DNA from 3 places in the Macrococcus epidermidis genome. Region 1 is predicted to be linked to each of the others. Evidence: riboswitches for the same ligand, from Rfam matches in the RefSeq annotation. Region 1 holds a riboswitch; each other region holds the start of a gene.
The links. Region 1 has a riboswitch for thiamine pyrophosphate ahead of tenA (thiaminase II). Riboswitches for the same ligand answer to the same signal wherever they lie in the genome.
Positions count from the first base shown of each region.

Region 2: another riboswitch for thiamine pyrophosphate. It lies ahead of KFV12_RS01080 (ECF transporter S component); the one in region 1 lies ahead of tenA (thiaminase II).
Region 3: another riboswitch for thiamine pyrophosphate. It lies ahead of KFV12_RS05555 (3-oxoacyl-ACP reductase); the one in region 1 lies ahead of tenA (thiaminase II).

Region 1 is NZ_CP073819.1:2,167,994-2,179,324, forward strand. Features, by position in the region: gene thiE (thiamine phosphate synthase) at 1-114, opposite strand, end outside; gene thiM (hydroxyethylthiazole kinase) at 118-900, opposite strand; gene thiD (bifunctional hydroxymethylpyrimidine kinase/phosphomethylpyrimidine kinase) at 900-1,697, opposite strand; gene tenA (thiaminase II) at 1,690-2,367, opposite strand; TPP riboswitch at 2,450-2,545, opposite strand; gene KFV12_RS11610 (transglycosylase family protein) at 2,632-3,192, opposite strand; gene KFV12_RS11615 (LysM peptidoglycan-binding domain-containing protein) at 3,513-4,352, opposite strand; gene KFV12_RS11620 (single-stranded DNA-binding protein) at 4,584-5,324, opposite strand; gene KFV12_RS11625 (YwpF family protein) at 5,533-5,967, shown strand; gene fabZ (3-hydroxyacyl-ACP dehydratase FabZ) at 6,019-6,456, opposite strand; gene KFV12_RS11635 (DNA-directed RNA polymerase subunit beta) at 6,456-6,680, opposite strand; gene murA (UDP-N-acetylglucosamine 1-carboxyvinyltransferase) at 6,713-7,996, opposite strand; gene KFV12_RS11645 (DUF1146 domain-containing protein) at 8,124-8,345, opposite strand; gene KFV12_RS11650 (F0F1 ATP synthase subunit epsilon) at 8,520-8,930, opposite strand; gene atpD (F0F1 ATP synthase subunit beta) at 8,951-10,366, opposite strand; gene atpG (ATP synthase F1 subunit gamma) at 10,385-11,251, opposite strand; gene atpA (F0F1 ATP synthase subunit alpha) at 11,287-11,331, opposite strand, start outside.
Region 2 is NZ_CP073819.1:197,384-208,714, forward strand. Features, by position in the region: gene KFV12_RS01065 (GNAT family N-acetyltransferase) at 1-98, shown strand, start outside; gene KFV12_RS01070 (formate/nitrite transporter family protein) at 140-970, opposite strand; gene KFV12_RS01075 (GNAT family N-acetyltransferase) at 1,096-1,539, opposite strand; TPP riboswitch at 1,541-1,647, shown strand; gene KFV12_RS01080 (ECF transporter S component) at 1,718-2,302, shown strand; gene KFV12_RS01085 (ABC transporter ATP-binding protein) at 2,306-3,718, shown strand; gene KFV12_RS01090 (energy-coupling factor transporter transmembrane component T family protein) at 3,702-4,493, shown strand; gene KFV12_RS01095 (sodium-dependent transporter) at 4,781-6,115, shown strand; gene ahpC (alkyl hydroperoxide reductase subunit C) at 6,356-6,925, shown strand; gene ahpF (alkyl hydroperoxide reductase subunit F) at 7,035-8,558, shown strand; gene modA (molybdate ABC transporter substrate-binding protein) at 8,656-9,432, shown strand; gene KFV12_RS01115 (YdeI/OmpD-associated family protein) at 9,547-10,143, shown strand; gene KFV12_RS01120 (carboxylate--amine ligase) at 10,318-11,331, shown strand, end outside.
Region 3 is NZ_CP073819.1:1,051,098-1,062,428, reverse strand. Features, by position in the region: gene KFV12_RS05620 (GNAT family N-acetyltransferase) at 1-21, opposite strand, end outside; gene KFV12_RS05615 (DUF6366 family protein) at 155-352, shown strand; gene KFV12_RS05610 (hypothetical protein) at 354-1,160, opposite strand; gene KFV12_RS05605 (GNAT family N-acetyltransferase) at 1,157-1,669, opposite strand; gene KFV12_RS05600 (LysE/ArgO family amino acid transporter) at 1,762-2,376, shown strand; gene KFV12_RS05595 (hypothetical protein) at 2,426-2,692, shown strand; gene KFV12_RS05590 (hypothetical protein) at 2,697-2,972, shown strand; gene KFV12_RS05585 (DUF3784 domain-containing protein) at 2,977-3,267, shown strand; gene KFV12_RS05580 (MFS transporter) at 3,343-4,671, shown strand; gene KFV12_RS05575 (NUDIX hydrolase) at 4,570-5,142, opposite strand; gene KFV12_RS05570 (ABC transporter permease subunit) at 5,729-6,622, opposite strand; gene KFV12_RS05565 (ABC transporter permease subunit) at 6,622-7,470, opposite strand; gene KFV12_RS05560 (NtaA/DmoA family FMN-dependent monooxygenase) at 7,563-8,849, opposite strand; gene KFV12_RS05555 (3-oxoacyl-ACP reductase) at 8,862-9,614, opposite strand; TPP riboswitch at 9,696-9,800, opposite strand; gene KFV12_RS05550 (GNAT family N-acetyltransferase) at 9,882-10,352, opposite strand.

The sequences.
Region 1 (11,331 bases):
ATATAGCGTTATACCGGCTTCAAGTGCTTCCTGTAATACTCGCTCAAGATTACCGTCAGATGTATCCTGAGTACCTGCAATAAAATAAACGCGCAATAATTTTCTATCAAACATTCGCTACACTTCTTTCACAAGTCTATTCTCTGCCACATCACTTTCCTGTATTAAATATAACTGATCGATTAAATTTACAGCAAAATGTCCCGGCAAAGTGCCGTTAGACGCACGTTCAGCAAACTCTGAGGCAACAGTATATGTCGTCAATGCTTCTGTTAATGTTTCTAACGTTGGTTTAGTTTCATTATATATGAAACTTGCAACAACTGCCCCTAATAAACATCCACCACCAGTGACTTTTGTTAAAAGTGCAGTACCATTCTCAATTAAGTTAATTTTTCCATTCACACAAATTGCATCGATTTCACCTGTTACGACAATCGCACAATTAAATTTATTATATGCAGCACGTGCCACATCTTCAGTTGACAGACTTGTATCTGCATCTGTCCCTTTCATATTCGCCTCCCCTGTCAAAGCTTGTAATTCAGAAGCATTCCCACGAATTACTGTAATATCATATGTTTCTAACAATTTTAAACAGAAATCTTTACGAAATTTAGATGCGCCACATGCAACTGGGTCCAATACGATAGGTACATCATGGTGATTGGCATATTTTGCAGCAGCCAGCATATTTTCAATATCATCTTCTTCAATTGAACCAATATTGATGAGCAATGCACCAGCATGTGTCAGAAATTCATCCATCTCTAACTTTTCTGTCGCCATCGCAGGGCTGGCACCTAATGCCAGTAGGCCGTTCGCTGTAAAATTTTTAACTACATCATTTGTAATACAAATAATGAGTGGATTATCTTTTCTTATCTGTTCTAATATCATTATTCCATCTCCTGAAATTTAAAGTGATTAACTGGGCCTTGACCATGACCTAATTCTGGTGTGAATCGGATTGCTGCATCCATATAACGTTTTGCAAGTTGTACAGCTTCTACAATAGATTTTCCTTTCGCAAGTTCAGATGTAATTACTGCTGAATATGTGCATCCAGTGCCATGTGTGTGTTTTGTATCATAACGTTCACCTTTCAAAACAACAAAATCATCTCGAGTAAATAAATAATCTGTAGCATCTCCTTTAAGATGACCTCCTTTAATCAGCACACTGTCAGAACCAATTTCATTGATAAATATTTTACCGGCACGTTTAATATCATCGAGTGTTTCAACTTTCATCTGTACGATTTCCTCAAGCTCCGGAATATTTGGTGTCACAACCGTTGCTACATCTAAAAGTTTCGTACGCACCGCACTACGTCCATTTTCGTCAAGCAATGCATCACCACTTTTAGCTACCATGACAGGATCGATTACATAAGGGATATCATGTTTTACAATATAAGGACGCACGACATCCATGACTTCACTCGTTGCAAGCATTCCTGTCTTCACTGCATCCGGTACGATATCACTATACACACTCTCTAGTTGTGCTGCAATAACATCTACATCCTGATTAAATACTTGCTGAACGCCTAACGTATTTTGTGCAACAATGCTTGTTACGACACTCATACCATAGACGCCTCTTGATTGAAATACTTTTAAATCTACTGTTGTTCCAGCACCACCCGTTGGATCTGTTCCTGCAATTGATAAAGCTGTCTTCATATTATTCAACCACACTTTCCCAAGTTTCTTGTGTATAAGCCATATTAAAGAAACGTTTCTCATGTATACAGCTTTCTTTAAAGTTCTTTGTTAATACCGCGCGTTCCGCTTCACTTGCGTGTTCAGCAAATTCATCTACCCAGCCATCCAGATGTTCCATTAACGGCTTCATCTCTGTAGCATAGAAATCTACCCAGTCTTTAAATGGATTGCCGTTGAAATCATGACGTTCTTTCATCTTTAAAGCAACTTGCTGATAAACATATGGACACGGTGCCATCGCGCAAATTGTAAATGCTGCATCACTATAACGATATGCATTAAAATACATGTGTTTAATATAATGATCACTTGTTGGGTACCATTCTCCGTCTTTAATGATTGTTTTATAATCAACCTGTGCATAGTCTGCTAAAGTATAATGTGCAGTTACTTCTCCGTTCATTACAAAATCGATTTGTTCTAATAAAAATTTAATACCTTCTTTATCATCTAATTTCGGAATTAATAAGCTATAAATTTTCGCAAACTCGTTTAAGTAAAGATGGTCTGCTTTTAAATAATGAATCACTGCTTCTTTACTTAAATCACCACGCACCATTCCCTGTATAAATGGGTCATTGTAAATTGACTCAATAATTGGCTCTACTTCTTCTTTTAATTGTTGTGTAAACATCATTTACCTCCTAAAAGTTTATAAAGAAAGCCCATCTCCAAATAGGAAATGGGCTAAATACCATTATTAAAAATATAAAATCAATAAAGGAATTTAACTACTTTCCTACGCTAGCATTATCTAGATCAGGTAAAGGGTTTGACAAAGTCATCTCAGCCAAAAGGCACCCCTAGTAGTAATATATGTATTTAATGTTAGTGTAACGTAATCAAATTATGAAAGCAAGAATTGAAAAAAAGACTAACGACATTGTCGTTAGTCCTAAAATTATAAGCGAAGTCCACATACTGGCCAAGGTTGTGCGCCACGCATGTTATATAAAATTTGAGCACGTTTCGTTTGTTCTGCAGCTGATGCCTGATGCGGATATCCTGATCCACCAACGCCACGCCATGTTTGTAAATCAAACTGATACATACCATAGAACCCGTTTCCAGTATTAATAGATGGATTACCACCAGATTCACATTGTGCTAACGCAGCCCAATTTAAACCTCTGTTAATATAAGTAGTGTTTGTTGTTTTTACAGTTTTTGAACTTGTATAAGCAGTTTTACTTACAGGTGCTTTATACGTAGATTTTTTGTATGATGTATTTTTGTAAACGACACTATTCTTATTATTAATCTTTAACACTTGGTTCGGATGGATTAAGTTAGATCTTAAGCCATTTGCTGATTTAATTGCTGCAATTGACGTACCATATTTATTTGCAACACTCCATAATGAATCGCCAGCTTTAACTTTGTATGAAGCTGCATCTGCTGTTGAAACTGCCATTGTCGTAGTGATTGCAATTGCTGCTGTAATACTTAAGATTTTTTTCATGTTTATTTTCCTCCGGGAAATGTTTATATTTTATTTTATTGATGAATTCTTTTGAATGAATATGCTTTGTTCTTGTAATTAACTATATCAGAAATAAATATTTCATAGGTTACAGCCAAATAAAAGATACGCTCTTTTATTACGCTTGCGTTACAATAAAAAATAAGAAATAAAGCAATTACCATATAGTGTTAAATATTTAAGGAAAATATCAGAAACCTCGCTATATTATTAATTATGAAGATTGTCACACTTTTGAAACAATACACTAAGATTTATCAAAAAAAAGCAGAACGTAAAGTTCTGCTTAAAATTTATTATTAGTATGCTGTTGACCAATGTTGCGCGCCGTGTTGTGTATATAAAATACGTGCACGTTTCCATTGTTCTGCTTCTGAAGCTTGTGCTGGGTTACCAGTTCCGCCTACAGCTGCCCATGTTTGTGGAGAGAATTGGAATAATCCGTAGTAACCTGCTGCGTTAACTGCTCTTGGATTTCCACCTGATTCACGTTGCATGATTAAACGTAAATGTGCGTCTACTGATGAATTACCAGCTGGTGCTGACGTTTGTTGTACTGCAGCGCGTTTAGTTTGTTGTACCGGTGCTTGTTGTACTGGCGCTTTTTGAACTGGTGCTGGTTGTACACGAACTGCTTTTTGAGTTTGTTGTACTGGTTGAGCTTGTGGTTGTGCAGTTGCTGCAGTATTTTGCGTTGTAACCGGTGCTGAAACTGGTGCTGCTACTTTTTTAGCAACAGGTGCTGCTTTTACTGGAGCTGCATTCACATGTTTACGATGTGATTTTTTCTCAACAATTAATAATTGACCTTCTTTTAATTCTTTAGAAGATTCAATTTTATTCCATTTTTTTAATTCAGTAATTCTTACGTCGAATTTACGTGCGATTTTACCTAAAGTATCTCCAGCTTTAACTTCGTATTTACCTTTAACTAATACTTCTAACTTTTGGTCAGGAACGATTACGTCTGATTCTAATTTATTGATCTTTTTAATCTTTTCGATTGTAGTGTCATATTTATCTGCAATCGTCCATAAAGATTCACCTTGAGCGACTTTATGTTCTTTTGCGTCTGCTTGTGTTGTAGCTACGCCTGTAGTAAGTATTGCCATTGTAGTAATTGCTGCTAATTTTTTCATTATATATAATTCCTCCGAATAGTCTCTTTTATCAATAACACTACTTTATCACGATTTTACATTTCTTTGGTTACAGCATTATTATAAGTAACTTCCTTAAATTACAAATATATTACAGCCTTATCTCAATTCGATACAAAAAACCGTCTATCGCTCCGGCACGAGCGATAGACGGTTTAATTTGGGAGGTGTATTAGGATGTGAGGTGTGTGAGTAATGAAGCAATCTAACTTAAAATGGTAGTTGTTGATCTGTTATTTCTTCCTCTGTCATTTCAGAAGAACTATCATTATCTTCGTCTTCAATCACGCTATCATTATGATTAACTGACGATGCAACTTTATCATTTTCATTTTGCGTTGTTTCATTGTGATTAAGAGATGACTCGCCACTGAACTTCTGCACAATTTCTTCTGCTTGTTCTTGAATCTCAGCAGACATCTTTTCGTCTTTATTCAGTTCAGTAGACCATCGCTGATTATATGTTGTTACTGAATCACGTTCTTGTTGAGCTGTCGTTACATTAGAAACTGTTTCCTTTTTGTAATCTGATGTTTCTTTTTTAGCTGCACGATATCCATTAATAACAATTAACTTTTCATCGTATGACAGTTCATCCCATGTTTCATCAGGCGTCTTTTCTTTATTATTACCGCCGAATGAAGGGAGAAACTTAATACTTTCTATTACGATTTCAGTTGAATACCTTGTCTGACCATCTCTTTCATAGCGATTATTATGAATTTGTCCTGTCACACAAATGAGCGAACCTTTCTTACAAAATGAATGTATATTTGTAGCTGTACGATTAAATGCTTTACATCTCAGAAAATCAACAGTACTTTCTTTCGCACCTTTCTTCTTTCCGCGATCAACAGCCAGAAAGAATGATGCAATTTGCAGTTTGTCTGAAAAGTCCTTTAAATCTATATCACTGGAAATCCTACCTGCTAATATTACTTTATTTATCAATGTGTCACCTCCTTTCTTAATAGCACTATATAATGAAAATAAATTGTTGCAAAAATGCAGCAATTCAATTTTAGATATGAAGTACATTCAAAAATTGAATAATGCTTCATTTTCTATCAAAAACGAAAAGATTTTCGATATAAAAAGAAAAATTTTATAATTTGAAAATTATATGTGATAATTTATAATAGATAATGGAGGGATATACATGAAAACGTTTAAAGCAGTAAGATTTCAAATCGTCGAAAACGAATCAGTAACAGAATATGCGCTGCATGACGGTGTCATTATTAATAAAGAAAACAGCGGTACAGGCTGGCTGCTTGAAATCGTTATCGATGATATTCATCTTGAAAAAATGCAGCACTATTTAGATAATGAGACGATGCTCGATACACGTGTTGTTATTACACGTGCATCAAATGATCCTGCCTTATTTGAATCAACTGTAAAACAGATTATTCCTTTAAAAGATAAAATCTCTGTAATCATCGAATGCCACATTTATACGTTACGACAAGTTTATGCAGAGAAGTTACTTGAACAGCTTGTAGTGGACGGACTAAGTGGTCAGGAGCTACTTATCGCATTCAACCGTATGATGAAATCAAAACCAAAATTAAAAGATGAAATAGAAGAATAAAAAAAAAGAAGATAATCCAGAAGCCTATGCTTTCCGAATTATCTTCTTTTATTATCTCTCTAAAATTGCAAAACTGATTTCACAGCTACAAGCAATCTCACCATTCACTGTAGCCTTTGCTACACCTTTACCTAATGGGCCTTTTACTCTTGTCATTTCTACTTCTAACTGTAACGTATCACCAGGTGTAACCTGCTTTTTAAATCTACATTTATCAATACCGGTAAACATTGCAAGCTTCCCTTGATTCTCTTCTAACTTTAGCATTGCAACAGCACCAACTTGCGCTAGTGCTTCTACAATTAATACGCCGGGCATTACTGCATATTCCGGGAAATGCCCTTGAAAGAATGGTTCGTTCCCACTTATCTGTTTAATACCAGTACATTTTTTTCCATCTTCTAATTCAATGATTCTATCAATCAGTAAAAATGGATAGCGATGCGGAATAATCTTTTTAATTTCGTCAAAAGTTAGTAATGTTTCCATCAACTTTCACTCCCAGTTAGTTTTAATAAATGTGTCCATGTCGATGGTTTAAATACATCCATCGGAGAATGTAAGATACCATACCCAATCATCATTCCGATAACAAATAAAATTATCATCAATAAGATTACGATACTTACTGTTAACAGAATGGGTATACGTCTATGTATTACTTCTGTGCCATTAATAACACTCACTTTTTGATTTAAGATCGGTCTTTTCAAATCAATCACCCCTCAGGTTTGATTGTACATCATTAAGATTTTACAGTAACTTTTTTATCGCCTGTACGTTCAATTTCCGCACCTAAACTTCTTAATTTAAGATGGAAATCTACGTAACCTCTATCTAGATGATAAAGTTCAGTGACTTTAGTGTAACCTTCAGCTACAAGTCCTGCCAGTATTAAAGCTGCCGCTGAACGTAAGTCTGTTGCTTTTACTTCAGCACCTTGTAACTTACTTTCTGAAACGCGAGCAATACGTTTATCTACTGTAATCTTTGCATTCATCTTAGCAAACTCTGCAACATGCATAAAGCGATTTTCAAACACTGTTTCATGCATCGTACTTTCTTTTGGTAAGACAAGCATAAGCGCCATCATCTGAGCCTGCATATCTGTAGGAAAGCCAGGGTGTGGTAAAGTCTTCACATGAACTTCTTTTAAAGGTTGTTCAGCGCGCAGTCGAATACCAGCTTCATCAATTTCAATGATACAACCTGTTTCTTCTAATTTCGCAATAAGTGCCTGCATATGTTCATAAATTGCTCCTTCAACATACACATCACCTTGCGTTAAAGCTGCAGCCACTAAAAATGTTCCGGCAACAATTCTATCCGGTACAATTTCATGTTCCGCACCTTTAAGCGCTTCGACACCATTGATTACGATACGATCAGTACCAGCACCTTGCACATCAGCACCCATCTTATTTAAATAGTTTGCTAAATCAACGATTTCTGGTTCTCTTGCAACGTTATCAATAATTGTCTTTCCTTCAGCGAGTGATGCTGCCATCATAATATTTTGCGTAGCGCCAACGCTCGGGAAATCAAAATAGATTTGTGCACCCTTTAATCTACCATTTACACTACCCATTAAATAACCGTTTGTCTGTGTGATTTCTGCCCCTAAAGCACGTAACCCTTTTAAATGCTGCTCAATTGGACGAGAACCTATCGCACAACCACCAGGCATCGCGACTTCAGCTTTTCCAAAACGCGCTAATAATGGCCCTAACACCAGTACACTTGCACGCATTTTACTAACGTATTCATATGCAGCATGCGTTAATAGTTCTCCACTTGCGTCAACTTCAACAGTATTAACATCTAATCTTTTATATACTTTCGCATTTAAGCCTTCTAAAACGGCAGAAATCGTATCAACATCTGATAAATCCGGTACATTTGTAAATACACTTTTACCCTCAGCAGCAAGAATTGACGCTGTTATAATCGGTAACACTGCATTTTTAGCACCTTCAACTTTAACATGACCCTTTAATTTAGCGCCACCTTTAACGATAATTGTATCCATTTTAACCTCCAAATTAACATAGCTATACATCTATTCTATACCAAATACTTCTTACATGGATAATGAAAACTGTATATGAGATAAATTTATTAATATTCTTTAAATATAACGTATGTTAATTATAGCACTAAAATAATACCATAATAAGATTTGTTTGCTTAATTAAATCAACGATAAAGTTTGTCACTAAATAACTCAAAGACATGCTTAAACATATTAACAAAACTTGTATTTCTTTCGTTTTACCTGCTTTAAATAATTGATCAAAACGCAGTGCCTGCAAACTGTTAAAACTCAGAGCTGTGACAGTTAAATATAAAAATACATATGTTAGTGCGTAAATATTCATATTTCTCCTCTACAAAAAAAGTACACAGATAACTGTGTACTTTAAATTTCTTAATTAATTGGCATGTTCAAAGCAGACGCTAGTCAAACTTCAACAATTCCTTCAAAATCAAAGAACGATTTTGAAGGAATTGTCTCCAGTTTGTTCGCGTCTAAACGCTTTGTCGACAGCCTCTTAGCGATATTTTGCAACTTCTAATCGGTTCATTGCACGATGTAATGCACGTTCTGCGCGGTGGAAATCAACATGTTCTGCTTTGTCTTCTTTCATGCGCTCTTCAGCACGAAGTAATGAAGCTTTAGCTCTTTCAATGTCAATTTCATCAGCTTGCTCAGCTGATTGAACAAGAATCGTAACTTTCTCCGGACGGATTTCAGCAAATCCTTCCGTTACAGCAATATGATCTTTATCATTACCTGAACGTGTAACACGTACGGCCCCAATTTTTAGAGGTGCGACTGTAGGAATATGACCAGCCATCACACCCATTTCACCTGATTCAGTCTGTAATACTACTAACTCTGCTTCATGCTCTGAGTAAACTGAACCGTTAGGAGTGACGATATCTAATGCGATTTTATTCATAGTTCCATCCTCCTAAGAAATTAAACTTCAACACCCATACCTTTAGCTTGTTCTAACACAGCCTCGATGCCACCAACTAAACGGAATGCATCTTCAGGAATGTGGTCGTATTTACCATCTAAGATCGCTTTAAAGTCTTGTACCGTTTGTTGAACTGGTACGTAAGAACCTTTTTGACCTGTAAATTGTTCAGCTACGTGGAAGTTTTGAGATAAGAAGAACTGAATACGACGTGCACGGTTTACAGTCTTTTTATCGTCATCAGATAATTCATCCATACCTAAGATAGCGATAATATCTTGTAACTCACGATATTTTTGTAATGTTGCCTGAACGCGACGTGCTACTTCATAATGCTCTTCTCCAACTACTGCTGGTGTTAATGCACGTGATGTAGACGCTAATGGGTCAACGGCTGGATAAATACCCATCTCCGTTAATTTACGCTCTAAGTTTGTTGTTGCATCTAAGTGAGCGAACGCTGTTGCTGGCGCCGGGTCAGTATAGTCATCGGCAGGTACGAATACCGCTTGGATAGAAGTTACTGAACCAACGTTCGTTGACGTGATACGCTCTTGTAATTGACCCATTTCAGTAGCAAGTGTTGGTTGGTAACCAACGGCAGAAGGCATACGACCTAAAAGTGCCGAAACTTCTGAACCTGCTTGTGTGAAACGGAAGATGTTGTCAATGAATAAAAGTACGTCCTGTCCTTGTTCATCACGGAAGTATTCAGCCATTGTTAAACCAGATAATGCTACGCGCATACGTGCACCAGGTGGCTCGTTCATTTGTCCGAATACCATCGCTGTTTTCTTAATAACGCCTGAGTCACTCATTTCGTGGAATAAGTCATTACCTTCACGTGTTCTTTCACCAACACCTGCGAATACTGAGATACCACCGTGTTCTTGTGCGATATTGTTGATTAATTCCTGAATTAATACAGTTTTACCTACACCGGCACCACCGAATAGACCGATTTTACCACCTTTAATGTAAGGTGCTAATAAATCTACTACTTTGATACCTGTTTCTAAGATTTCAACTTTTGTAGATAATTCTTCAAATTTAGGTGCTAAACGGTGAATTGGATCACGACGAACGCTTGCATCTAATTCTTCACCTAAATCGATTTTTTCTCCTAATACGTTAAATACGCGACCTAAAGTTACGTCTCCAACTGGTACTGAGATTGGTGATCCAGTATCGACTACTTCTGCTCCACGTTGCACGCCATCAGTAGAACTCATAGCGATTGTACGTACAGCATCGTCACCTAAATGAAGGGCAACTTCTAACGCTAACTTCGTAGTTTTGCCTTCTTCACGTTTAATATCTAAAGTTAAGGCATTGTTTAATGCTGGTAATTGACCGTTTTCGAACTTAACGTCGATAACAGGACCCATAACTTGGATTACGTGACCTACTGCCATGTTTATTCCTCCTAAGTGTTATTCTAATGCGGCTGCTCCACCAACAATTTCAGTAATTTGTTGCGTGATTGCTGCTTGTCTCGCACGGTTATATTGTAATGATAAATCATCGATTAATTCTTTTGCATTGTCTGTTGCATTTTTCATTGCCGTCATACGTGATGCATGTTCACTTGCTTTACCATCTAAAATGGCACCATAGATTAAACTTTCCGCATATTGTGGAAGAATAACTTCTAAAATGGCATCTTGATCAGGTTCAAACTCATAGTTAGATAATGAAGATTCACCTGATACTTCATCTTTAGATATCGGTAAAATTTTGCGCTCCTGAACTTCTTGCTCTAGCACACTGATGAAGTGGCTGAAATGCATATAAATTTCGTCATATTCTCCAGTTTCAAAACGTGAAACAGCTTTTTGACTGATATCTTTAATTGATTTAAATGATGGTTGCTCAGAAAGCCCGATAATTTCACCTTCAACGTTATATTCACGCGAACGTAAGAAATCACGACCAACACGACCAATTACTAAAATACCGTATTCAGCAGGATTGTTATTATGACGTTCTTTTATTTTAGCTGTAACGCTTTTTAAAATGTTTGCATTATAAGGTCCAGCAAGACCCTTATCACAAGTGATTACTAAGTAACCTGTCTTCTTAACAGGACGTGACTGCAACATTGGATGGTTTGAGTCTGAACTGTTACCGCCGATTGCTGTAATTGCTTCCTGCATTTTATTCATATATGGATAAAAGCTTTTTGCATTTTCTTCAGCACGACGAAGTTTAGAGTTAGAAACCATGTGCATCGCTTTTGTAATTTGACTTGTTTTTTTAGTCGAATTTATGCGGCCTTTTATGTCTCTAAGAGAAGCCATTTTGTCACCACCTTCTGATTAATTTCCTTTAAAGATTATACTTCTGATTTTCTGAAGACTTTCTTGAATGCATTGAAAGC
Region 2 (11,331 bases), 510 kb from region 1:
CGGTTGCACACGACATGTATTTAAAACTTGGATTTGAACAAGGTAATCAAATAGAGGGCGAAAGATATCCAGCTTATTGCATGATCAAAAAAATATAAAAAATGCGTGAAGTTTACACTTCACGCAAATAAAAAGTTATTTAGTTTCTGATGACATCGTCTCTTCTACCGTTTAAGTATGCATAAACTAATCCGATAAATAAACCACCACCGATATAGTTACCGATATATGCGTAGAAAATATTTTTGAGTACATCGATCCAAGATAATGCATCGATATTGTAGAACATCATTCCGGCAAACAATCCAGCATTGTAAACAACGTGTTCGTAAGCCATAAATACAAAGATAACTACTCCGATACCGATAAAGAATACTTTAGCTAATACTTCCTTACATTGTAATGAAATATAAATACCGATATTGATAAAGAAGTTAGCGAATATCCCTTTAATTAGAATTGCATGCCAACTTGATGCTATTGTTTTTGCATCTACTGTTTTTGTTAATGCTGCTACCATTTCAGGTGTCATAACTTTAGTGCCTGTCATCATTCCAAATAAGATAAATCCACCAATAATATTTCCCAGGAAACATAACGTAAATATTTTTATAATTTTACCCATTGTGATTGTTTTGAAATAATAACCCACTGTAAAGAACATAAAGTTACTTGTTAATAATTCAGAATTAGTAAGTACGATCATTACGAGTGCGATACTGAATGCAATTGCCCCTACTAAATTGATAAGCCCTGCATTTTCAGTTGAAGCAAATTGTGTCTTAGCTGCAAGTTGAAGCACTGCCATAATAGCTAGTAAAAAACCTGACATAATCGCTTTTAACATATAGCGCCCAGGTGTCTTATCTACCATCACTTCTTTCATTGCTACTTGATTTAATACGTTTTCAATGTTGCCTTTCGAAGCATAAGTATCTTCGATAGTTTTAGCTGGAATTTCAATAGACATTTTAGTGCCTCCTCATGTGTTTTTATCACAGTAAATTTAAAAAAATAAATTAAAATATGAATATACAACTATATTATATCCGTTATATAAAAAAGTGTATAGACTCATTTGTGAAAAAGATAACATTATATAATTTTAAGCGCCATGATAAAATCTGTTTGTGCTTCATCGCCCATTTGAAAGACATGAGAATCTATATGTTTAAATCCCATTCTATTGTAAAATGCAAGGGCATTTTGATTATGCTCCCACACGCCTAACCAAACTTTTTTTAAATGATAATACTTAGCACGTTCAATTGCTTTGTTGTAAAGATGTTTACCAATGCCTTGTTTTTGGTAGCGATTATCAACATAGATGCGTTCAATTTCAAGTGTATCTTCTCCCATAGCTTCAGTTTGTGCATCATTTATATTGATTTTTAAATAACCTGCAACGTCATTATCTGAGTAAGCGAAATAGAATTCTGAATTGGGGTTGTTCAATTGGGCTTTCATCTTTTCTTCGGTGAAAGAAATTTTGAGTTGACAAAATTTAGTTTCGCGAGTACTGTAAAAATAACAAATCAAATAAGCGCACTAGGGGTGTTTTATTAAAAACTGAGATAAGGCTGTAGCCTTAGACCCTTTGAACCTGATCTAGATGATACTAGCGTAGGGAAGTGTATAGTCACAGTATAAGTGTGGCTATTTTTCCGTACGCAGTCTTCTCTATAGAAGGATGCGTATTTTTTATGGAGGAATGAAAATGAACAGAAATAGTCAGGGTTTGAAGTTGTCAGAAATTTTAGTGACAGTATTAGTAGCAGTATTATTTGCAGTAGCGTACAATTTTGTCTGGTTACCTTATGAGGCAATGAAACCACTGGGGCTACATTTTGAACAGTTAATATATGGTGTTTGGTTTATGGCTGCAGTTGTGGCGTATTTAATTGTTCCAAAAGCAGGAATTGCATTACTGGCTGAGTTTGCAGCAGGTGCAGGAGAGACAATTGTAATGGGGAAATTTGATATTCCGACGTTTGTTTTTGCATTTTTACAAGGTTTGGCATGTGAATTTGTATTTATGTTATTCAAATATCAATCACGTAGCATGATGGTGTGTATATTAGCGGGCGTTGCAGCTGCAATTATAAGTCTGCCAGTTGAGTATTTCTATGGATATATGTCTGAAGTAGCAGGATGGAACGTGCTGCTTTATATTATAATGCGTTTGATTAGTGGCGCATTAGTAACCGGGGTGTTGTCATATTTAATTGTTAAAGCATTGGATCAGACTGGTGTAACGAAGCTATTCAGAACATCAACTCAATCAGATTACGATAGTTTATAGATGATGTTATCTGTTAGAAATTTAAGATTGAAATATCCCGGTGAAACAGAAAAGATATTTGACGGTATCGATATTACGATAGCAGAGAAAGAAAAAGTATTATTGCTCGGACCTTCAGGTTCTGGAAAGAGCACATTGTTGAACGTACTAAGTGGCATCGTCCCTGAGTTGATCGATTTACCGATGAAATATGATGTATTAGAACGGGACATGAATGCTAGTGTTATATTTCAGGATCCAGACAGTCAATTTTGTATGCCGAAAGTATACGAAGAACTAGCTTTTATTCTGGAAAATCAAAATGTTGATAAATCGCAAATGAATCAATTAATTAATGATGTTTTGATTAAAGTAGGACTGGATGTTGAACCCTCACAACAAATCAATCAACTCAGTGGCGGTATGAAACAGAAACTCGCAATTGCTGGGTCATTGCTGCAGAATGCTGATACGTGGTTTTTAGATGAACCTACAGCGATGCTCGATAGCGATGCAACAAAGCATTTATGGGAATTGATGATCGATTTATGGCAGGATAAGACAGTACTTATCGTAGAACATAAAGTTGAGCATATCTGGCGATATGTTGATCGTATTATTCTGATGGATGCTGATGGTAAGTTGGTTACACAAGGCACACCACAAATTATTCTTGAGCAACATGAAGATTTATTGAACCAGTATGGTGTATGGCATCCTAATGCATATAAGTGTGCACCAAAACCATTGCATTATGAGCATATGTCAAATGAATTTGAACTCGTGTTAAAAGATGTGGCAGTAAAACGTAAAGAAAAGACGTTGTATCATATTGATAAACTTGTCGTTAGCAGTCATGAATGGATTGCGATTACTGGAAAGAACGGAACAGGAAAAACAACGTTATTAGAATCTTTGATGCAGCTTATCCCGTATAAAGGTTTGATGCAATACGATGATAAAACTTTGAAGAAAGTAAAAGATGCAGCGCGTAATATGTACCTCGTCTATCAAAATCCTGAACTGCAATTTATTCAAGGTAGTGTATACGATGAAATCTTCTTTAACTTTCAATTTTTAGATAAAAGCCGAGCTGGGGAACGTACATCAAATTTATTAAAGCAATTAAATCTGTACCATCTAAAAGATCGTCATCCTTTTGAACTTTCCATGGGACAAAAGAGAAGATTAAGTGTTGCGACTGCATTGAGTACAAAAGCTGATATTGTGTTACTAGATGAACCGACATTTGGGCTGGATAGTCATAATACGTTCGAACTTATTGAATTATTTAAAGCGCGTGTGCAATCTGGTCAAACGATTATTATGGTGACGCATGATGACGAAATCATAAAGCGATATCCTTCTACCGTGTTACGCATTCAGGATGGAATACTTTCTGAAATGAGGAGGGGTGATGATGTACGAACAGTTTAAGATATATCATACATTTATGGATCATGTGAATGTGATTACGAAGTTGATATTAGGGGTTTTACTATTTGCACTTGTCATATTCATTCATCATTTTGACTGGATGCTATATCTAGCGATTATTATGTTTATCTTTATGATTGGATTGAGTGGTGTGCGTTTGAAACTTATTACGGCTTTTGTAAGTGTAATGCTATTATTTAGTTTCACTTCGTCATTATTTATGATTTTCTATGGTGACGGCAGTACTACGCTATTTCAATGGGGCATCGTGCATATTACAGAAGAAAGTTTATATAGAGGAATACATTTATCACTTAGAACAATTACAGTCAGTTTCTTTGGTTTAAGTATTGCGTTTACAAGTGAAATTGTAAAAGTATTCTATAGTTTGATGCAACATTTAAAGGTGAAACCTAAATATGCCTATGCCTTTATGGCAGCAATCCGTATGGTGCCGATGATGTTTGAGTCATTCTTCCAATTACGCAATGCATTGAAAATGCGTTATCACGTTATAGATTCGAGCCAATACAGAGGATTGAATCGCATAAAGCATTTGATTATCCCGCTATTAAGTCAAAATATTAGACGTGCACATCGTCTGTCTGTTGCAATGGAGAAAAAAGGATTCCATAATGGTACTAGAACTTACTATTACCATGTGCCATTTAGCTATCGGGATATTTTATTGATAGCTGTCTTTTTGATAATGGTTGTAAGTGCTTATTTATTGGCAATGTATTTTCCGATAACGCATATAACAGATGTACGTTAAATAGATTTGTTTGACGCATAAACAATATACTGATAGAATTATCAGTAATCTTAAACAAGTGAGGTAATTTAGAATGAAGACTTTTGTACAGAACAGTGCAAAATTAAATATGTGGTGGCAGCTGTCATAACTTATATTTATGCCCGTCATAGATATAAGTGTCTATGGCGGCTTCATTCGCGTTACTTGAGGCCGGTTGCGTATGCATAAGGTCTCTTTTTTGAGGTCAATGCATGTGCATTGGCCTCTTTTTTGTTTAAAAAATTATATGAAGTGAGGGATTACACATGGAAAAAAGAACTGTTTGGGGATCGAAAATTGGTTTTATATTAGCAAGTGCAGGTTCGGCGATAGGGCTTGGTGCGATGTGGAAATTCCCGTATGTCATGGCTGATAATGGTGGTGCAGCATTTTTAGTATTGTTCATGATATTCACATTATTTATAGGTATGCCGTTATTACTAGCAGAATTTGTAATAGGTAAACATGGAAAGACGTATAGCACAGAGGTATTCGGAAAAATTACTGGTAATAAATATTTTAACCTAATCGGTCATATCGGTAATGTTGGTGTTTTCTTCTTACTTAGTTTTTATAGTGTAATTGGTGGATGGATTTTACTCTATATGATGAGGACTGTTTATGTAATAGTTACAAATCAACACACGAAGAATTACGAGGGATTATTTGGTCAATTGATTAGTAACCCGATATATGTAATACTTGGCGCTGCATTATTTATTTTTCTTACTGCGATAATTGTTTCCCGTGGTATTCAGGATGGGATTGAAAAAGCTTCAAAAATCATGATGCCTATGTTGTTTATTGCATTTATTGTGATTATCATTCGTTCTTTAACGCTTCCAAATGCAATGGATGGTGTTGTATATTTTCTGAAACCTGATTTTAATTCACTGAATGCAGAAGGCGTACTTTTTGCTTTAGGTCAATCATTCTTTTCGCTTTCAGTAGGGTTTGGTGGCATGTTAACATATGCATCGTATTTAGATAAGAAGACGGACATTGTCCAATCTGCCTTTTCTGTTGTAGGTTTAAATATACTGGTTACGATACTAGCAGGTCTTGCAATATTTCCTGCGACTGCCTCACTAGGTATTGATAATACGCAAGGTCCGGGTTTATTGTTTATCGTTTTACCGTATGTATTCGATCAGTTGCCGTTCGGCAGTATCTTTTATCTTATATTTTTATCGCTATTCTTTTTTGCAACTATTACTTCATCTATCTCTTTAATTGAAATTAATGTTTCAAATGCAATTAAAAATGAAGAAAAGAAACGAAAAAAATATGTGTATGCAATCGCCTTACTATTGTTTATTTTATGTATACCTTCTGCATTATCGAATGGTACTTTAAGCCAGATGAAGTTTTTAGCGGGAACATTCTTTGATAATATGGATTATTTAGTTTCGAATATTATGTTACCGATTGGAGCATTATGTTATGCGTTATTTGCGGGTTACAAACTAGATGCTGTAATTGCAAAGCAGGAATTAATGGATGAAAAATATCGAGGGTTATTTAAACTTTGGGCATTCTTGCTGCGCTATGTTATTCCGCTAGTTATACTGGCTGTATTTGTTACTTTAATGCTCAAGTAAATGAGAATAAGTTACTGTAATTGATATTGAAAAAAGTAATCTTTATGCCATTTAAATACAGTAACTATTTTTATTCAAAAAAATATTAAATAATACGTCAAATATTTTTCACAATTTTAAAGTTTGAGTTGGTTGACTTAAAACGAGCATCATGTAATAATAAGTTTTGTAGAGATTAGAATTATTCTAATCTGGGGGCTGTCTAAAATAACTTATTTAAATTCTCAGGAGGAATTACACATGTCATTAATTAACAAAGAAATCTTACCATTTACTGCGAATGCTTATGATCCAAAATCAGATGCGTTTGTTGAAGTATCAAATGAATCAATGAAAGGTAGCTGGAATATCGTATGCTTCTACCCAGCAGATTTCACTTTCGTTTGTCCAACTGAATTAGAAGATTTACAAGATCAATATGAAACGTTACAAGGTTTAGGAGTTAACGTATATTCTGTATCATGTGATACGCACTTTACACATAAAGCATGGCATGATCATTCAGAAGCTATCAGCAAAATTCAATATACAATGATTGGTGACCCATCTCACGTTATTGCTAACAACTTTGATGTATTAGATGAAGAAGCAGGCCTTGCACAACGTGCGACATTCTTAATCGATCCAGATGGTGTTGTTCAAACAATGGAAATCAACAATGATGGAATTGGTCGTGATGCTTCAGTATTAGTAGACAAAGTTAAAGCTGCTCAATATGTAGCTAGCCACGATGGTGAAGTTTGTCCTGCAAAATGGAAAGAAAGCGGAGAAACTTTAACACCTGGTTTAGACTTAGTTGGTAAAATCTAATTTAATCAACAATAAATAAATATTAAAAGACTGCCACAACGCAAATTTTTGCGTTGTGGTATCTATTGTAATAAAATATAGAAATTTATCCTTTAAAGGAGGAAATGTAATGTTAAACGATACATTAAAGCAACAATTAGCTCAATATTTAGAGTTAATGGAAGGCGACGTTGTAATTACAGCGAGTGCTGGAGATGATAAAACAAGTAAAGATATGATGGACTTACTCACTCAAATCAAAGAGATGTCTTCACTTATCACTTTAAAAGAAGCACCTTTGAAACGTACACCCAGCTTCACATTAGCACGTCCTGATGAAGAAGCACGTATTACATTTGCCGGTGTACCACTTGGACACGAGTTCACTTCTCTAGTCTTAGCTTTATTACAAGTAAGTGGTCGTGCACCTAAAGCAGATCAATCTGTTATTGATCAAATTAAAAAGTTAGAAGGACCTTTTAACTTTGAGACATTCATTAGCTTAACTTGTACGAAATGTCCAGATGTTGTACAAACTTTAAATATGATGGCGGTATTAAATCCAAATATTACACATACAATGATTGATGGTGCAGCATTTAGAGAAGAATCTAAAGATATTATGGCTGTTCCTACAATGTTCTTAGATGGTGAAGAATTTAGTAGTGGTAAAGCGACTGTTGAAGAGATTATCGGTAAACTTGGTGGTGGAGCAGATGCTTCTGAATTTGATGCGAAAGAAACATTTGATGTATTAGTAATCGGTGGCGGACCCGCGAGTGGTAGTGCAGCAATTTATGCAGCACGTAAAGGTTTACGTACAGGTATTGTGGCTGAACGTATCGGTGGTCAAGTTAATGATACTGCTGGTATTGAAAACTTTATTACAGTAAAAGAAACGACTGGACCAGAATTCTCGCAAAACTTAAAAGAACATATTAACAGTTATGATATCGATGTAATGAATGCTGTTCGTGTTGAAAAGTTAGAAAAAATTGATGATTTAGTACATGTTACTTTAGAGAATGGTGGTAAACTAACATCTAAAACATTAATTATCGGAACAGGTGCAAAATGGCGTAACATGAACGTGCCAGGAGAAGCTGAATATCAAACAAAAGGTGTAGCATATTGTCCGCACTGTGATGGTCCATTATTTGAAGGTAAACGCGTTGCAGTTGTAGGCGGCGGTAACTCAGGTGTTGAAGCAGCAATTGATTTAGCAGGTATTGTTAAACATGTTACATTACTAGAGTTTGGTGAAGAATTACGTGCAGATAAAGTACTACAAGATCGTTTAGCATCATTAAATAATGCTGAGATTATTAAATCAGCTGCAACAAAAGAATTAACTGGTGATGCTACATTAAAAGCGTTGACGTACGTTGATCGCAATACAAATGAAGAACATACGCTTGATCTGGAAGGCGTATTTGTTCAAATCGGTTTAGTACCGAGCACTGAATTTGTTGGAGACTTAGTTGCTAGAAATAACCGCGGTGAAATTATCGTTGATAAAAATGGTGCTACAAATGTACCAGGTATTTTTGCTGCAGGGGACTGTACAGATCAAACATATAAACAAATCATTATTTCTATGGGTTCTGGTGCAACAGCAGCATTAAGTGCGTTTGATTATTTAATCAGAAATTAATTAAATGACGGATTTAAGTTATAAGACATATTACGTTATGACGTAGTATGTCTTTTTTATATGGTAAAATATACATAATAATTCTAGGAGGTAAGTAATGAAGAAAACATTTTTAATATTTATTGTCTGTATATTACTTAGTGGCTGTGTAAATCAAGAGAAAGAACAAGGAAGGTCACAGGAAAAAGTAATACTTACTGTCTCAGCGGCAGCAAGTTTAAAAAATGCATTAAATGATATCGAAAAATCTTATGAAGCCGAACACAAGCATGTTGATATTAAATTTAATTATGGTGCGTCTGGTGCATTAGCGCAACAGATAATGTCCGGTGCTCCGGTTGATATATTCTTTTCAGCTGCACAGGATAAAGTTGATGATTTAGTAAAAAATAAATCTGTAGATAAAGAGGATACAAAGTCTTTACTGAAAAATCATCTCGTGCTTATAACAGAAGAGAAACTAACATCTCTTGATGATTTACAACAAGAAAAGATAAAAAAAATTGCACTTGGCAATCCGGAATTAGTACCTGCAGGCGAATATGGTAAACAAGCCTTAGAAAACAAAAAACTATATCAAAAAGTCAAATCAAAATTAGTATTAACGAAGGACGTACGTCAAGTATTGACCTATGTAGAAACCGGTAATACTGAAGCAGGTATCGTATACACATCAGACCTCAAATCAACAAATAAAATAAAGCATACACTCAAAATTCAAGATGATTTACATGAACCGATAACATATCCAATTGCTAAAATAAAAGACACTAAACATAAGAAAGAAACTGAGGAACTTTATCAGTATTTACAGAATAATCAAAGTAAAAAAGTGTATCAAAAATATGGTTTTGATATTAATGAAAAGGAGTAGCGATGCTGCTTCTTTTTTAAAACAAAGAACAATTAAATAATGAAAATTCATTAAATTTAATTCCCCTATATAAATAGATATTGTTTATAATAAAGAAGTATTGGAGGAAATCGTATGACGGAATTATCAACAGAACAAAAACTAGAAAAATTTTTTAATAAAACTTCACAATGGCACGATGCTTATCAATTGTTAAGATCGATTATAAGAGAATTTGATCTTGAAGAAGATTATAAATGGATGCATCCTTGTTATACAATGAAAGATAAAAATGTGTTACTGATACATGGCTTTAAATCATATGTTGCTATATTATTTCATAAAGGAGTAATGCTTGAAGATAAATACAATCTTTTAATTCAACAAACTGAACATGTTCAAGTTGATCGTCAATTACGCTTTTCGTCAGTAGAAGAGATTGAAGAAAAAGCAGATATGATACGTTTTTATATTAAAGAAGCAATTCGAGTTGAGAAAACAGGCATAAAACCTCCTAAAAAAGAACATGGACCATTAGAAATTCCTATCGAATTAGAAGAAGCATTTAAAGAGAACGAACGTTTAAGAGAAGCGTTTTATAAATTAACACCTGGTCGCCAACGTGCGTACGTCATTGAAATTAATAAAGCGAAACGCAGCGAGACGAAAAGGAATCGTATAGAAAAGTATGCTGATAAAATTTATCAGGGAAAAGGTTTATTAGAACGATAACAAATAATAATGTCATACGCTTTAAAAATATAATGTTATAATATGTTAAAGAAAATATTTGTATTTTAACAATACTTGGTGAATGTATACTTGCATTCATTACCATACAAAAATATAATGAATTAAGCAGCTTGGAAAGTCTGGAACAAAACTACTATATAAAGGATAATGAACATGGCTAAATTTAACTTTATCCCAATAATTTTGGGTGCAAACATACATGCGTATGCTGCAGCAGCAAGTTTTCATAAAGATTATAAGAAAAAGTCGGTCATCGTCGCAGCCGATTATTTATCGTTCACTAAATTTTCTAGTCTTATTAGCGATTATTATATTGATAAAATGATATATGATGACAAAGTTTTCATCGAAACATTTGAGCGCATTGCAAAGAAATATCGTAAGAAAAATCGTAAACTATTGCTTGTCGCAACGACAGATGAATATGTTAAGATGCTAATTAAACATGAAGCAAAATTGAGAGAAGATTTTACCTTTAATTTTCCGACACAAGATTTATTTAACCAATTATATTATAAGAAACATTTCTATGAGACGGTTGCTTCATACGGTATTGATATTCCTACGACATACCACTTTAATTTAGCTACCATCGAAACATTTAATGAACCTATTAGATTCCCGGCAATTATTAAAGTTGATGATGGCACAGCTTACTTTAATTTAAAGTTTAAAGGGAAGCAGAAAATTTATGTCCTTGATGATTACGTTGGAATTAATGAGACGATTGAATTACTTCATAATAATGGCTATCGTGAGGATATTATTATTCAGGAATTTATTGAAGGAAGCGATCAGGACTTGTGGGACATCGTTTATTACGGTGATTCAAATGGAAAAGCGCAAGTGATTACATTAGCACAAGTATTGTTACAAGAACCTGCAATGACAGCTATCGGTAATTATACAGCACTCATTTCAAGATATGATAAAGATTTGATGGATAAAGTGATTAAGATGATGGAAGGTATGCATTATACCGGATTTGCTAACTTTGATTTAAAATATGATCATCGAGATGGTAAATACAAGTTTTTCGAGGTTAATTTACGTGCCGGCCGTTCAAGTTCTTACGTCAAAGAAACAGGGTATTCAATTGCGAGATGTTATGTAGAAGATTTAATTTTAAATCAATCCCATCCAGTGAAATATTTAGATACAACACAT
Region 3 (11,331 bases), 1.1 Mb from region 1:
GATGATTTCGATATCTTTCATATGCGCCTCCTCTAAGTTAGTAATGTAATATCTTAAAGTTAATAAATACCCAGAGAAGCTCGATATAAACTTTACTTCCAAATTTCCGAATATTATGTATAATAAATGAAAAAACTGAAATGAGTTGATATTAATGAGTCTGTCACCAGAGGATCAAAGAGATCAGTTAAGAAGAAAAGAAATTGAACGAAATAGAATCGGTAATCTTAAAGACAGTTCACAAAATGCATATACCGGTAATTTTTTAAGTTCTATGAGTAATAAAGCTTTAGGCATATTTATTATAGTATTAGTTATAGTAGCATTTATCGGGTGGTTAATTGTTCATTAATTTAAACACCCGATATTATTAGTGAAGTCATATTATATGTATTTAATATGGCCTCGAATTCTTTAACGATAGGTTCATGTTCAGGATTATAGTGCTTATTTCTAATATCTTTTAATATTTGCAACTTTAGTTTTTCATCTATTATTGTTTCACCATAAATAGAATAATTTTTATTATGATGCGCTACTAAATCATCAATTAAAGCAAAAGTTTCTTCGTAAATCTCAACGTGATCAATTACCGCCTCATTTGCTTTCATAATTAAATCAACCACTGGACCTCGTTCTTCAACTTCTTTATCTTTAAAAAATTTACGACTCTTATGTTCTAAAAGTTTAATAAATTTATTATTAGAATTATTCTTCTCACTAAAAACATCTATTACTTCTATCAACTTTTCTCCGATAACATATATAGAATGACCAAACCATGGTATCCAAATCATATTATCATCATCTATATAATATAAGACATCATCACTATTTGGAAATGCTGGATAATCTACATATAAATCCGGTGAATACTGAATTTTAAAACTTTCTGTATGGTAACTTAAAGTTAGTAAACGTTTATCAGGAAAAGCAGCGATAATATTTTTTACAAAAAAGTAAGTATACAGATCTATTGCTTCATTCTCACCACGATGGAACTTTTCCTCACTATGTGTGAATAATACATCGTATCTCTTATGCGGTATTCGTTTAATTTGATGTAAACCAAGATATGCTATTCCAAATGGAGATACTTTTTTAATAAATCTTTTAAATATTTGATTAACTAGTTTATCATCTACTTTAATATGTTTCATTGCAATGCCCTATATTCATTTTTTAATATACTATACATGTAACTGTCTCTGTAATGCCCTCTAATAATTTTATCCTGACGCATTAATCCTTCTCTTTGGAGTCCTGTTTTCTCTAGCACATGAATCGAACCTGTATTTTTAATATCTGTTACTGCATAAATTCTATTTAGTCCCTGATCGTTAAAACCATATTGGACTAAATACTTCGCAGCATGTGTTGCAATACCTTTCCCCCAATAATCTGGATGAATCATATATCCAATCTCACCTTTTTGATGTTTATGATTTAATGTGATTCTGCAAATTCCAATTAATTTATTTGAATCTTTATCTTCAATTACTCGATAATGCATCTTATCAGAGAGTGATAGCATTTGATGGATATACGCCTCGGTATCTTCCATGGTTTCTATAACCCATGATTGATAACGTGAGACTTCAGCATTCGTTAATAGATTAAAAATTGCATCTTTATCTTCTATGACTAATGGTCTGTAAGCAATGTTCATGAAGTTCTCTCCCCCTATCTTTTATGCTATTATTAATATCTTATAATATTTATCAATTATTACAAATTAATATAAAGTGTAAAGGAGAACCAATGTCACAAGCAATTATTCACGGTATTCTACTCGCCTTCGGATTAATTCTTCCGTTAGGTGCACAAAATGTCTTTGTATTTAATCAAGGTGCAAACCATAAAAGTTTGAAGAAATCTTTACCTGTTATCATTACAGCAAGTCTTTGTGATACTTTCTTAATATTATTAGCGGTTCTTGGTGTTACTTTATTTTTAAATACATTTCCCACTTTGAAGCTCATCATTTATATCATAGGTTTATTATTCCTATTATATATGGCATATTCAATTTGGAATGAAAATCCAGGAAATCAAGATAAATCCGAAGCAATGTCAGCGAAAAAGCAAATTGGATTTGTAATGAGTGTATCTTTACTTAATCCTCATGCAATAATGGATACAATTGGTGTCATCGGTACAAGTGCAACGACATATGCTGGTCATAACAGAATTGCATTTACATTAACCTGTATCGCAGTATCGTGGTTATGGTTCATATCACTTGCCTATATCGGAAAAATTATAGGATCAATTGATAAGCAAGGTAATATTATTGTAATCCTTAATAAAGTTTCAGCGATTATTATTCTAATCGTTGCTTGTATTATTATTAAAAATATCATCAATATGTTTTAATTTATACTAATTTTGTAAATAGTGTATAATCATTGTAAGAGGTGGTATTATGCAATTAAAGTGGATAAGTATATTATTTACATCAATTAGTTTAATCGCTTTCGCCCTATCCTATATACTTCCATACGATATAATGAGCGATTATGATACTCAAGGTATTTGTATGAATATCTTTATGTTCTCAGGATTCATCGGATTTATATTATCTATTATTTCCAAAGCAAAACATCAAATACTTTTATTGTTATTTAGTCTTGTTCCAATATTATTGATGGGTGCACTTTTGCTTTTAGCCTACTACATTTCAGGGTGGTAATATGATGAAAAGAAGAATCATTTCTAACATATTTATGTTATGTGTTGTCGCATATTTTATCTGGCTCATTTCTAGACCTGAGTTGTACTTAAGTGACATATCAATGCATGCTAAGAATCCACTTTCAATTTCATGGCACTATTTCACAATTGATACGGACTTAATTGGAGCAAAAGATAACGAAGATGACTATACCATTTCTTTGTACCCATTTTACTTTATGTTATTTTTAGCTTTTATAATAAGGTTCATACCTTTTAAGAAGAAATATAAGGAGTGACATTATGATATTTATTATTCTGTTATTTGCGCTTATAGGCATTTACATGTTAACAGGTCGTGGTGGGTTCTTAATTGCTGGATATAATTTTATGCCTGAAGCAGAAAAAGAGAAGTATAATGAAAAACGTTTGTGCCAGTTTGTAGGGATATATATGATTTTTACTTCTATATTTGTTATTTTTTTAGAATACAATATATTACAAGAGCATATAACTATTATCATTTTTCTATGCATAACAATTGCTTTTATAATCTTCTTAAATACTTCAAGAATTTTTAAACATCGCAATTAAAACTGCTCTCAAAGGCAGTTTTTTTATTTTTCATTATGTTATAATGATTTAAATTTGTTTTGTGGGAGGTTATATATGAAACGTTTCTCACCGATTATCTTAGCTTTACTTGCAGCAACATTCATTGCACGGTTTAGTATGCTGATGGTTATGCCGTTCTTATCTATCTATTTAATCAATACATATCATTATTCAGGTTTTCAGATTGGAATCATTTTATCAGTGGCAGGTATCGTAGCGATTTTATTAAGCATGACGTCAGGTAGTGTCATAGACCGCTTCAATAAAAGACACGTCATATATTTCGGTCTCCTTATCGGTATACTGAGTTATCTCTCATTTCCAATGATACATAGCTTTCCTGGTTTCATTCTTTTCTCTATTACTTCCACTATCGGCAATACACTAGTCGAGCCGACATATCGTGTACTCATTACACAATTTACTGCAGATGAGCACAAGAAACTGATATTCAATATCAGATATTATTTAATCAACGTTGCTGCTGCAATGGGTCCTTATATTTCAAGTCAAATTCAGTGGGTTGGTATTGAAAAGCTTTTTTATATCGTGGTTACTGCTTTACTGATTAATTTAGTCATGTTTATTGTTATCTTCAATAAATATGATATCGATCTTAAAAATAAACAATCCATGACACATATCCCTTTCTTTAATATGATGTTTATCTTCAAACAGGATAAAGCTTTTCTGTATTTAATACTCGGAAATATATTCATCGTATTTGGTTATACGCAGATGATGACGTCACTGAGCATCTATTTAAGTAAGATTTATCCTTATGCAACTGCCATTCATCATTATGCAATACTTACATTAGTCAATGCGATTGCTGTTATCTGTCTACAGATTGTCGTCTATAAAATTGGACAGCATATTAAGACAAGTACTTCGATCATTATCGGAGCAATATTACTACCATTAGGTTTGATGCTTGTTGGTATCTCTCCAGACTTATTTAATCTTTGTATCGCGATGTTTATATTGACAATCGGTGAAATCTTCGTCTTCACGATGTGGGATTTGAGAATTGATGAGCTTTCACCTCAATCAATGAAAGGATCGTATTATGCGTTAACAGGTCTTACTGGTATTTCACGTATCATTGCACCACTTGCCGGAGGATTGTTAATCGATAATTTATCTAACGGTTTTCTTATCTGGACGATTTTAGGCGGTGTTACATATTTATCTGTATTCTTCTTTATCAAAAGCGCAAAAATAACACCTGTAAAATTACAGTTTACAGGTGTTATTAAATTTACAACTATTAATATCATTTTATATTACTTCACTTACGATGCAGAAATATTTATCACTGTATGGAATAAACATTTGCTTCGTAATTTCAAATTTTTCATCATCTTTGAATGTCTTTCCTGATAAAACCTTCTGTTTATTTTGAAGCAATGATTTAAAGTCCAGAATATTCATCAATATTAAATCCTCAACTTCATGGTTATCGATTACAATCTTATCCAATAATTCACGTGAGATTTCACAAGTAAAGATATTGATAAATTCCTTATCCATTGTACCTTCATTGTCAATACTTTCAGGAATGACACATAGCATTTTTAAATCATCAAATGATACATCTATACCTAATTCTTCTTTAATTTCTCTAACACAATCTGCCATCGTCTCATCATGACGAATATGGCCACCAATTGAAACGTCTAACATACCAGTATAATCACTTAATTCCTGACTGCGTTTTTGTAAAATAACGAAGTCTTTATAAGTGAAGATACATTGAAAAGTCTCATGCCATTCTTCATTTCGATGCGCCTCTTCATAAGTCATAACCCCTTTTGAAGTATAGTTGCTATTAAAAATATTAATTTTTTCCATTATAAAATCCCCTTATCCCTTATAAATTTTTAATTAATATTTAAACTATCCAAAAATTTTGAAACAAGCTACTTTTTCAGAATTTTTAGTTATTTATATTATACATTAAATTATAAAAAAATAGACCTCTTTTAGAGATCTAATAAATATTTCTTGTTATTTTTTGAAACGCTTCAAACACTTCTTCTGGAAAGAATTTAATAGATTCAATACTCAGTGGATTTAGATTAATACAATTTTCTTCCATGTCAATGTCGTTTAAAATACTATTAATAAAAGTACCTTTATCAATCATTTCTATCGTTAAATGTGAATGCGCTTCAGCTAGAGCTTGAGGTATACTTTGATCTGTTCAAAAATAGTACGAAAATGTTGGAAAATAGTCGAATGAAACATCTCCCATAACATCTCCTGCTTTTTCATCCATTAAATAAAAGAACATCTTCTTCTTGAATGACATTTTGAACAACAGCTTTATGTACTGCTTCTAACCTATATATTATTGACATTGTGGTGCTCCTTTACTTTAATTAATACTATTTCATCAATAAGCAATTTATTAATAAATAATAAATTAAGGAAAAAATCACTTTGAACTCATAACATCTAATCGTTGATAAACATACTGACAAATAAACAACATATAGATTATTGCAAATAATGGTGAATAGAATGTCCACCAAGCAACTTGTAAATCATAGAAATGAAATCCTAGTAAACTGCTTAGTTCTGGTATCGTTGGTTGCTCATTTATTAAACAACCTGGTCCATAACATACATCAGTTCCTCCAAAGAATATTTTAAAAAAAGCGAGATGTGATATGACTACTAGTGTCTGAAACATAATTCTAAAAAATACAATGACATATTGTATCAGCATATTTGGTAATATATGCTTTATAAAGATATAAACTTTAGATGGGCTCATTGTCTTTGCACTACTGATAAATTCTTTTTCTAATATCATTTGTGTTGCTGATTTCACTAATACTATCGTTGTTGGTAACATGAGTAAAATTAGAATAATTAAATTAAATATTATTCGAAAACTTTGTGTTGTCGTAAATTGATCCATTGGTTCATAAAGTATAGGTTTTAGTAATAAATAACCTAATATCGACTGTGGTATATAAAAAAACGGATGCAGGAATTGATCAATTAACGCCAAATTACTTTTCTTAAAGGCTAAATAAGTTCCTATGTTGATTGCTATGATGAGTGTCAATAAAGCAACAACGATAAGTAGTGTTAATGTGATTCTGTACCCAGATAATACTTCATAAGCCATATGTCTAGAGTTCCTATCAACGCCAAATATATAATCTTTTCCGGGCGGAAATGGTGAACTCGCCAACATATTCCCATCTTTATCATATAAGAAATTGGTCTTTTTCACCTTGCCGTTTAATATATCAAAGTAAATAAATCCAATAATCGCAGGAATGATAAGCAAACAAATAGAAAGATAAATGCGTTTCATTATGACATGCTCCTTCCTGTAGTGTGTCTAGTATATAAATCAGAAAATAAGAATAATAAACGTATTGGGATATACATCATTAGAAATGAGATGAACAGTACTACTGGCGTATTATATTCAAAAATAAAAACAGAAATTCCAAATACATTTAATAATCGTTCTAAAAATAATAAACTTGATAAAGTCATCCAGACAATTTGTTTAAAGTTAATAAAATAGCCTGTTAGAATATTCTTTAAAATATGACGATAAAAAATTTCTTTGTTATTTAAACCCTTACTTCTTGCAAATGATACATAGCTTTCTTCTCTTTCTGCAATTAATAATTGATTAATGACAGTAATACTATTTGTTATTGGGATAATTAGCAGTAATAAAATCGGAAATATGACAGCGTTTTGTTCATGACTTGATGCAACATCAAATATCAACACTTGTGTTTTAAGATAAATGAATATAATAATTGAAATAAATACAGGGATATAAAAAATATCAGGCACAATACTTAATACGCGATTAATATGCATTACAATATTGTGAAAAACTTGAGATTGATACATCAAGAATGCGATTATTAATGAGAATAATAAAGAGATAATAAGCGCAATAAATAGTATCGTCATTGAATTTACCCAAGGTTCAAAAATAAATGGGAAAATATCATGTTTGACACCTGACTTTAAATTCTCAAATACGATTGTATTAGGATGTAATAATGAATAAAACGTGTCTTTAATTGCAATGAATAAATTAGGAACATCTATTCTTTGATCGTGAAAAAGTGATGGTAAACATGCAATAAAAAAGAGCATGATAATGGTGATGGAAATATTTATTATGTATTTCATATATACTCCTTTTTCAGAATTTTTAGTTATTTATATTATATATGAAAAAAAAAAAAAAAATAGACCTCTTTTAGAGATCTATATATTTTATTTTATATTTCTAAATGTTCTCTCAATGTTAAAGTATGATAATCCTCTCTGAACAAACCTCTTGATTGTAATTCTGGTATGATGAGTTCAACAAAATCATCCAAACTGTTAGGTAAAGTTGGTGGCATGAGATTAAATCCGTCTGCTACACCTTCTTTCAACCATTTTTCAAATTCATCTACTATCATTTCCGGCGTACCGATTAAAGTCAAATGTCCACCACCTGCTGCTAAATATCCTAAAAGTTCTCGTACCGTTGGATCTTTATCTTTGATAATTTCAAGTACTGTTTCATATCTTCCTTTCGGTCCAGTAAACGATGCTAAAAGTGGTAAGTCAGGTACTTTCGCATCTAAATCCCATCCTGAAGTGTCCTGATGAATAAATAATTCCAGCATTTTTAATGAACTTGCAATATCCAGCATATTATCTAAGGCTTGTTTCTTTGCATAAGCTTGTTCTTCAGTTTCAGCAACGTATGTAACTAAACCTGGTAGAACTTTAATTTTATTCTTTCTTCCTTCTTTTTCTTCTGCCTGTTTCAATCGTTCGCGATATCTTTTAGCCATCGAGATATTCCAGATTACGGAAAACACAGCATCAGCTTGTTCTGCTGCTAATTTTAGGCCTTCAACTGAAGCACCTGCCTGCATTGCGATAGGTTTTCCATACTTAGAATTTGGTGTTGATAACGGCCCTCGTACCTGGAAATAATTACCCATATGATTGATTGGTTGTATATTTTGATGTTTTATCATTTGATGATTTTCTTTATTATAAATAAAATCTTTTTCATCCCATGATTCAAATAATTTATCCATTATTATTCCAAATTCTCTAGCTTTTTCATATCTTTGTGCATGAGCAGGTAAATACTCCATGCTATGATTTCTTGCTTCTTCATCTGTCATAGATGTAACCAGATTCCATCCCATACGGCCATTCGATATATGCTGTAAAGATTGAATTTGTCTGGCTACATGATATGGATTCATAAATGTTCCTGATATCGTACATACTAAACCAACATTGTTAGTTACTTGTGATATTGCTGAAAGTTTTACGATTGGATCTAGCCACATCGCTGGCATTATATTTTCATGTGTTGCATTAAATGCTTGATTATCAGCAAAGAAAATCATATCAAACTTTCCACGTTCACAAGTTTGAGCAAGAGATTGATAATAACTGATATCACCTAAACGATGTATTTGAGAATCATGTGCTTTCCATGCCGCCAAATGATGTCCTATACCATAAATCAATATGCCGATATGCATATTTGACATTTAAAACTCCCCCTAGTTCATCGTTAACCCACCATCAACAGTGATATTTTGACCTGTAATTCCTTTCGCTCTATCAGATGCTAAGTAGACAACCATATTTGCAACATCTTGTGGTGTTGTAACTTTTCTTAGTGGTGTAGAATTAGCGATTAATTCAAATACTTCATCTGTCGTTACACTAGAAGCATCAGTTGTTTTCAGTAAACCACCGGAAATCATATTTGCACGAATGCCATATTGTCCTAATTCACTTGCGATATTGCGCATCATCCCTAGTAAACCTGCTTTAGCAGTCGTATATTCATGATAAGGTACAACCGGATTTTGGAATAAATTTGTGCCAATACTAATAATCGTTCCATCTCTTTGCTCAATAAAACCATCGATTACACTTTGACTTATATTGAATGCAGCTTTCATCGTTCCATCAATTTGTTGTTGATAATCTTCCCACGATAAATCTTTAAATGACTTTTGTGCTACTGGATCAAACTTAAATCCAACAAGTGCATTATTTACAACTACGTCAATTTTGCCAAACTTCTCTATCCCTGCTTTCACCATTGCATCTACATCTGCACGTTTTGTAACGTCAGCTTTAAAAGCTAACGCTTTATCTTCTCCAAATGATGCTACTAATGAATTTGCAGCATCTTCACTTTGAAAATAATTAATAATCACATTATAACCTTCAGCATTGAGACCTTTCACGATTGTTTCTCCTAAACCTCTAGCTCCGCCAGTAACCATTACAGTTTTCATCAAATATTCTCCTCTATGATTTTATTCATAAAAAATACACCTTTCCTGATAGAAAGGTGCATGAAAAAGACATAATAAATAGACCAGTTCATTAGCACACTTCCCTACGCTAGTTTGAACTAGATCAGGTTCAAAGGGTCTGAGGACTACCTCATCTCAATTTATCGTTAAATGCCCCTAGTGTATTTCTTAAGTTGACTTCAATATACAAATAATTGTATGTTCTGTCAATATATGATGATTATTATGTTGTTTATATTTAATATATTATTAAATATACTTTTCTAATACTAATTCATCTAATATTTGGATTCCATTCTCAGCAACCATTGGTATTTGTGGTTTAATTAGTCTTGCTTCGTTTACGGCATCGGGAATTATTTCTTTTATTCTGTAGCCCAGTTTTTGATAGAACTTCAATGCATTTATATTATTATTAGTTGTTATTACTCTAATATTAAACTTACAATTTTTATACGCTAATCGTTCCAAGAAATTCATTAATTGTGTACCGATACCTCTATTTTCAATCACACTATCCAAAGAAATGATTTCAATCGTTTTATCCTTAATAATATATGTTAATAGCCCAGTAATCTTTTCATCTTCCATATAAATTAGACCTGGTAACTCAGCACAATTATATCTCCCAGAAGAAACAATCATTTCTGAAGATCCCCAATGTTTATTAAAGAATTCAATAACCAATGCTCTATTCTGTTCGTTTATTGCTTCAATCATAAAATCCTTCCTCTTTTTTGAATTTGTAAAAAGATAATTTATCACTAATTTCTGCCTCACCGTACTTTATAAATCTTAATTTTTGATAGAATTTATGATTTAACACATTACCATGCGGTGTGTATACCGTCCATAAAGGTACATTTTGAAATACAACTTATTTCTCTATCTGGAATATGTTACTTTGCCATTTCAATTCTCTGGTTAACGATACCAACACTTCGCAATCAGAAAGAAATAAAGTATATTGCGAGTACTGACTTTGGTATAAAAATAACAAATTAAACAGAACATCAGTTCTAATTATTTTATTTACGCTTTATAATAGTATTTGTAGATAAGTTTATAGTGGTGGCTAGCCCTAAGGGGTGATGCCTTTGATTTTGTTTGTTAGTTGTTTCTCCTGGAAAGGAAAGCATGACTGATTTTGAGTTATTGAGTATAATGTTGATGATTTTTGTCATCATTATACCACTCATTATTAGACTATATGACAAAGACAAAAAATAACCACTCATAAGCTGGACATAGCTGAGTGGTTATTCGAAATTGAAATCATAAAAAGCTTGTCACCGTATAAACGGTTCTACAAGGGGAGTGTGTGTAGCACTCCTCTTTTCATTTACATTTTACAATGGATTTCATGAAAATGCAAAAATAACAAAATAGAGAACATTCGTTCTAATTATTTTATTTACTCTTTATAATAGTATTTGTAGATGAGTTTATAGTGGTGGATAGCTCTAAGGGATGATGCCTTTGATTTTGTTTGTTAGGTGTTTCTCCTGGAAAGGAAAGCATGACTGATTTTGAGTTATTGAGTATAATGTTGATGATGTTTGCAATCATTATACCGCTCATTATTAGACTTAATGACAAAGACAAAAAATAACCACTCATAAGCTGTACATAGCTGAGTGGTTATTGAGCAAAAAAAAAACTTAGGCTAGTCACCGTATAAACGGATCTACTGGAGGAG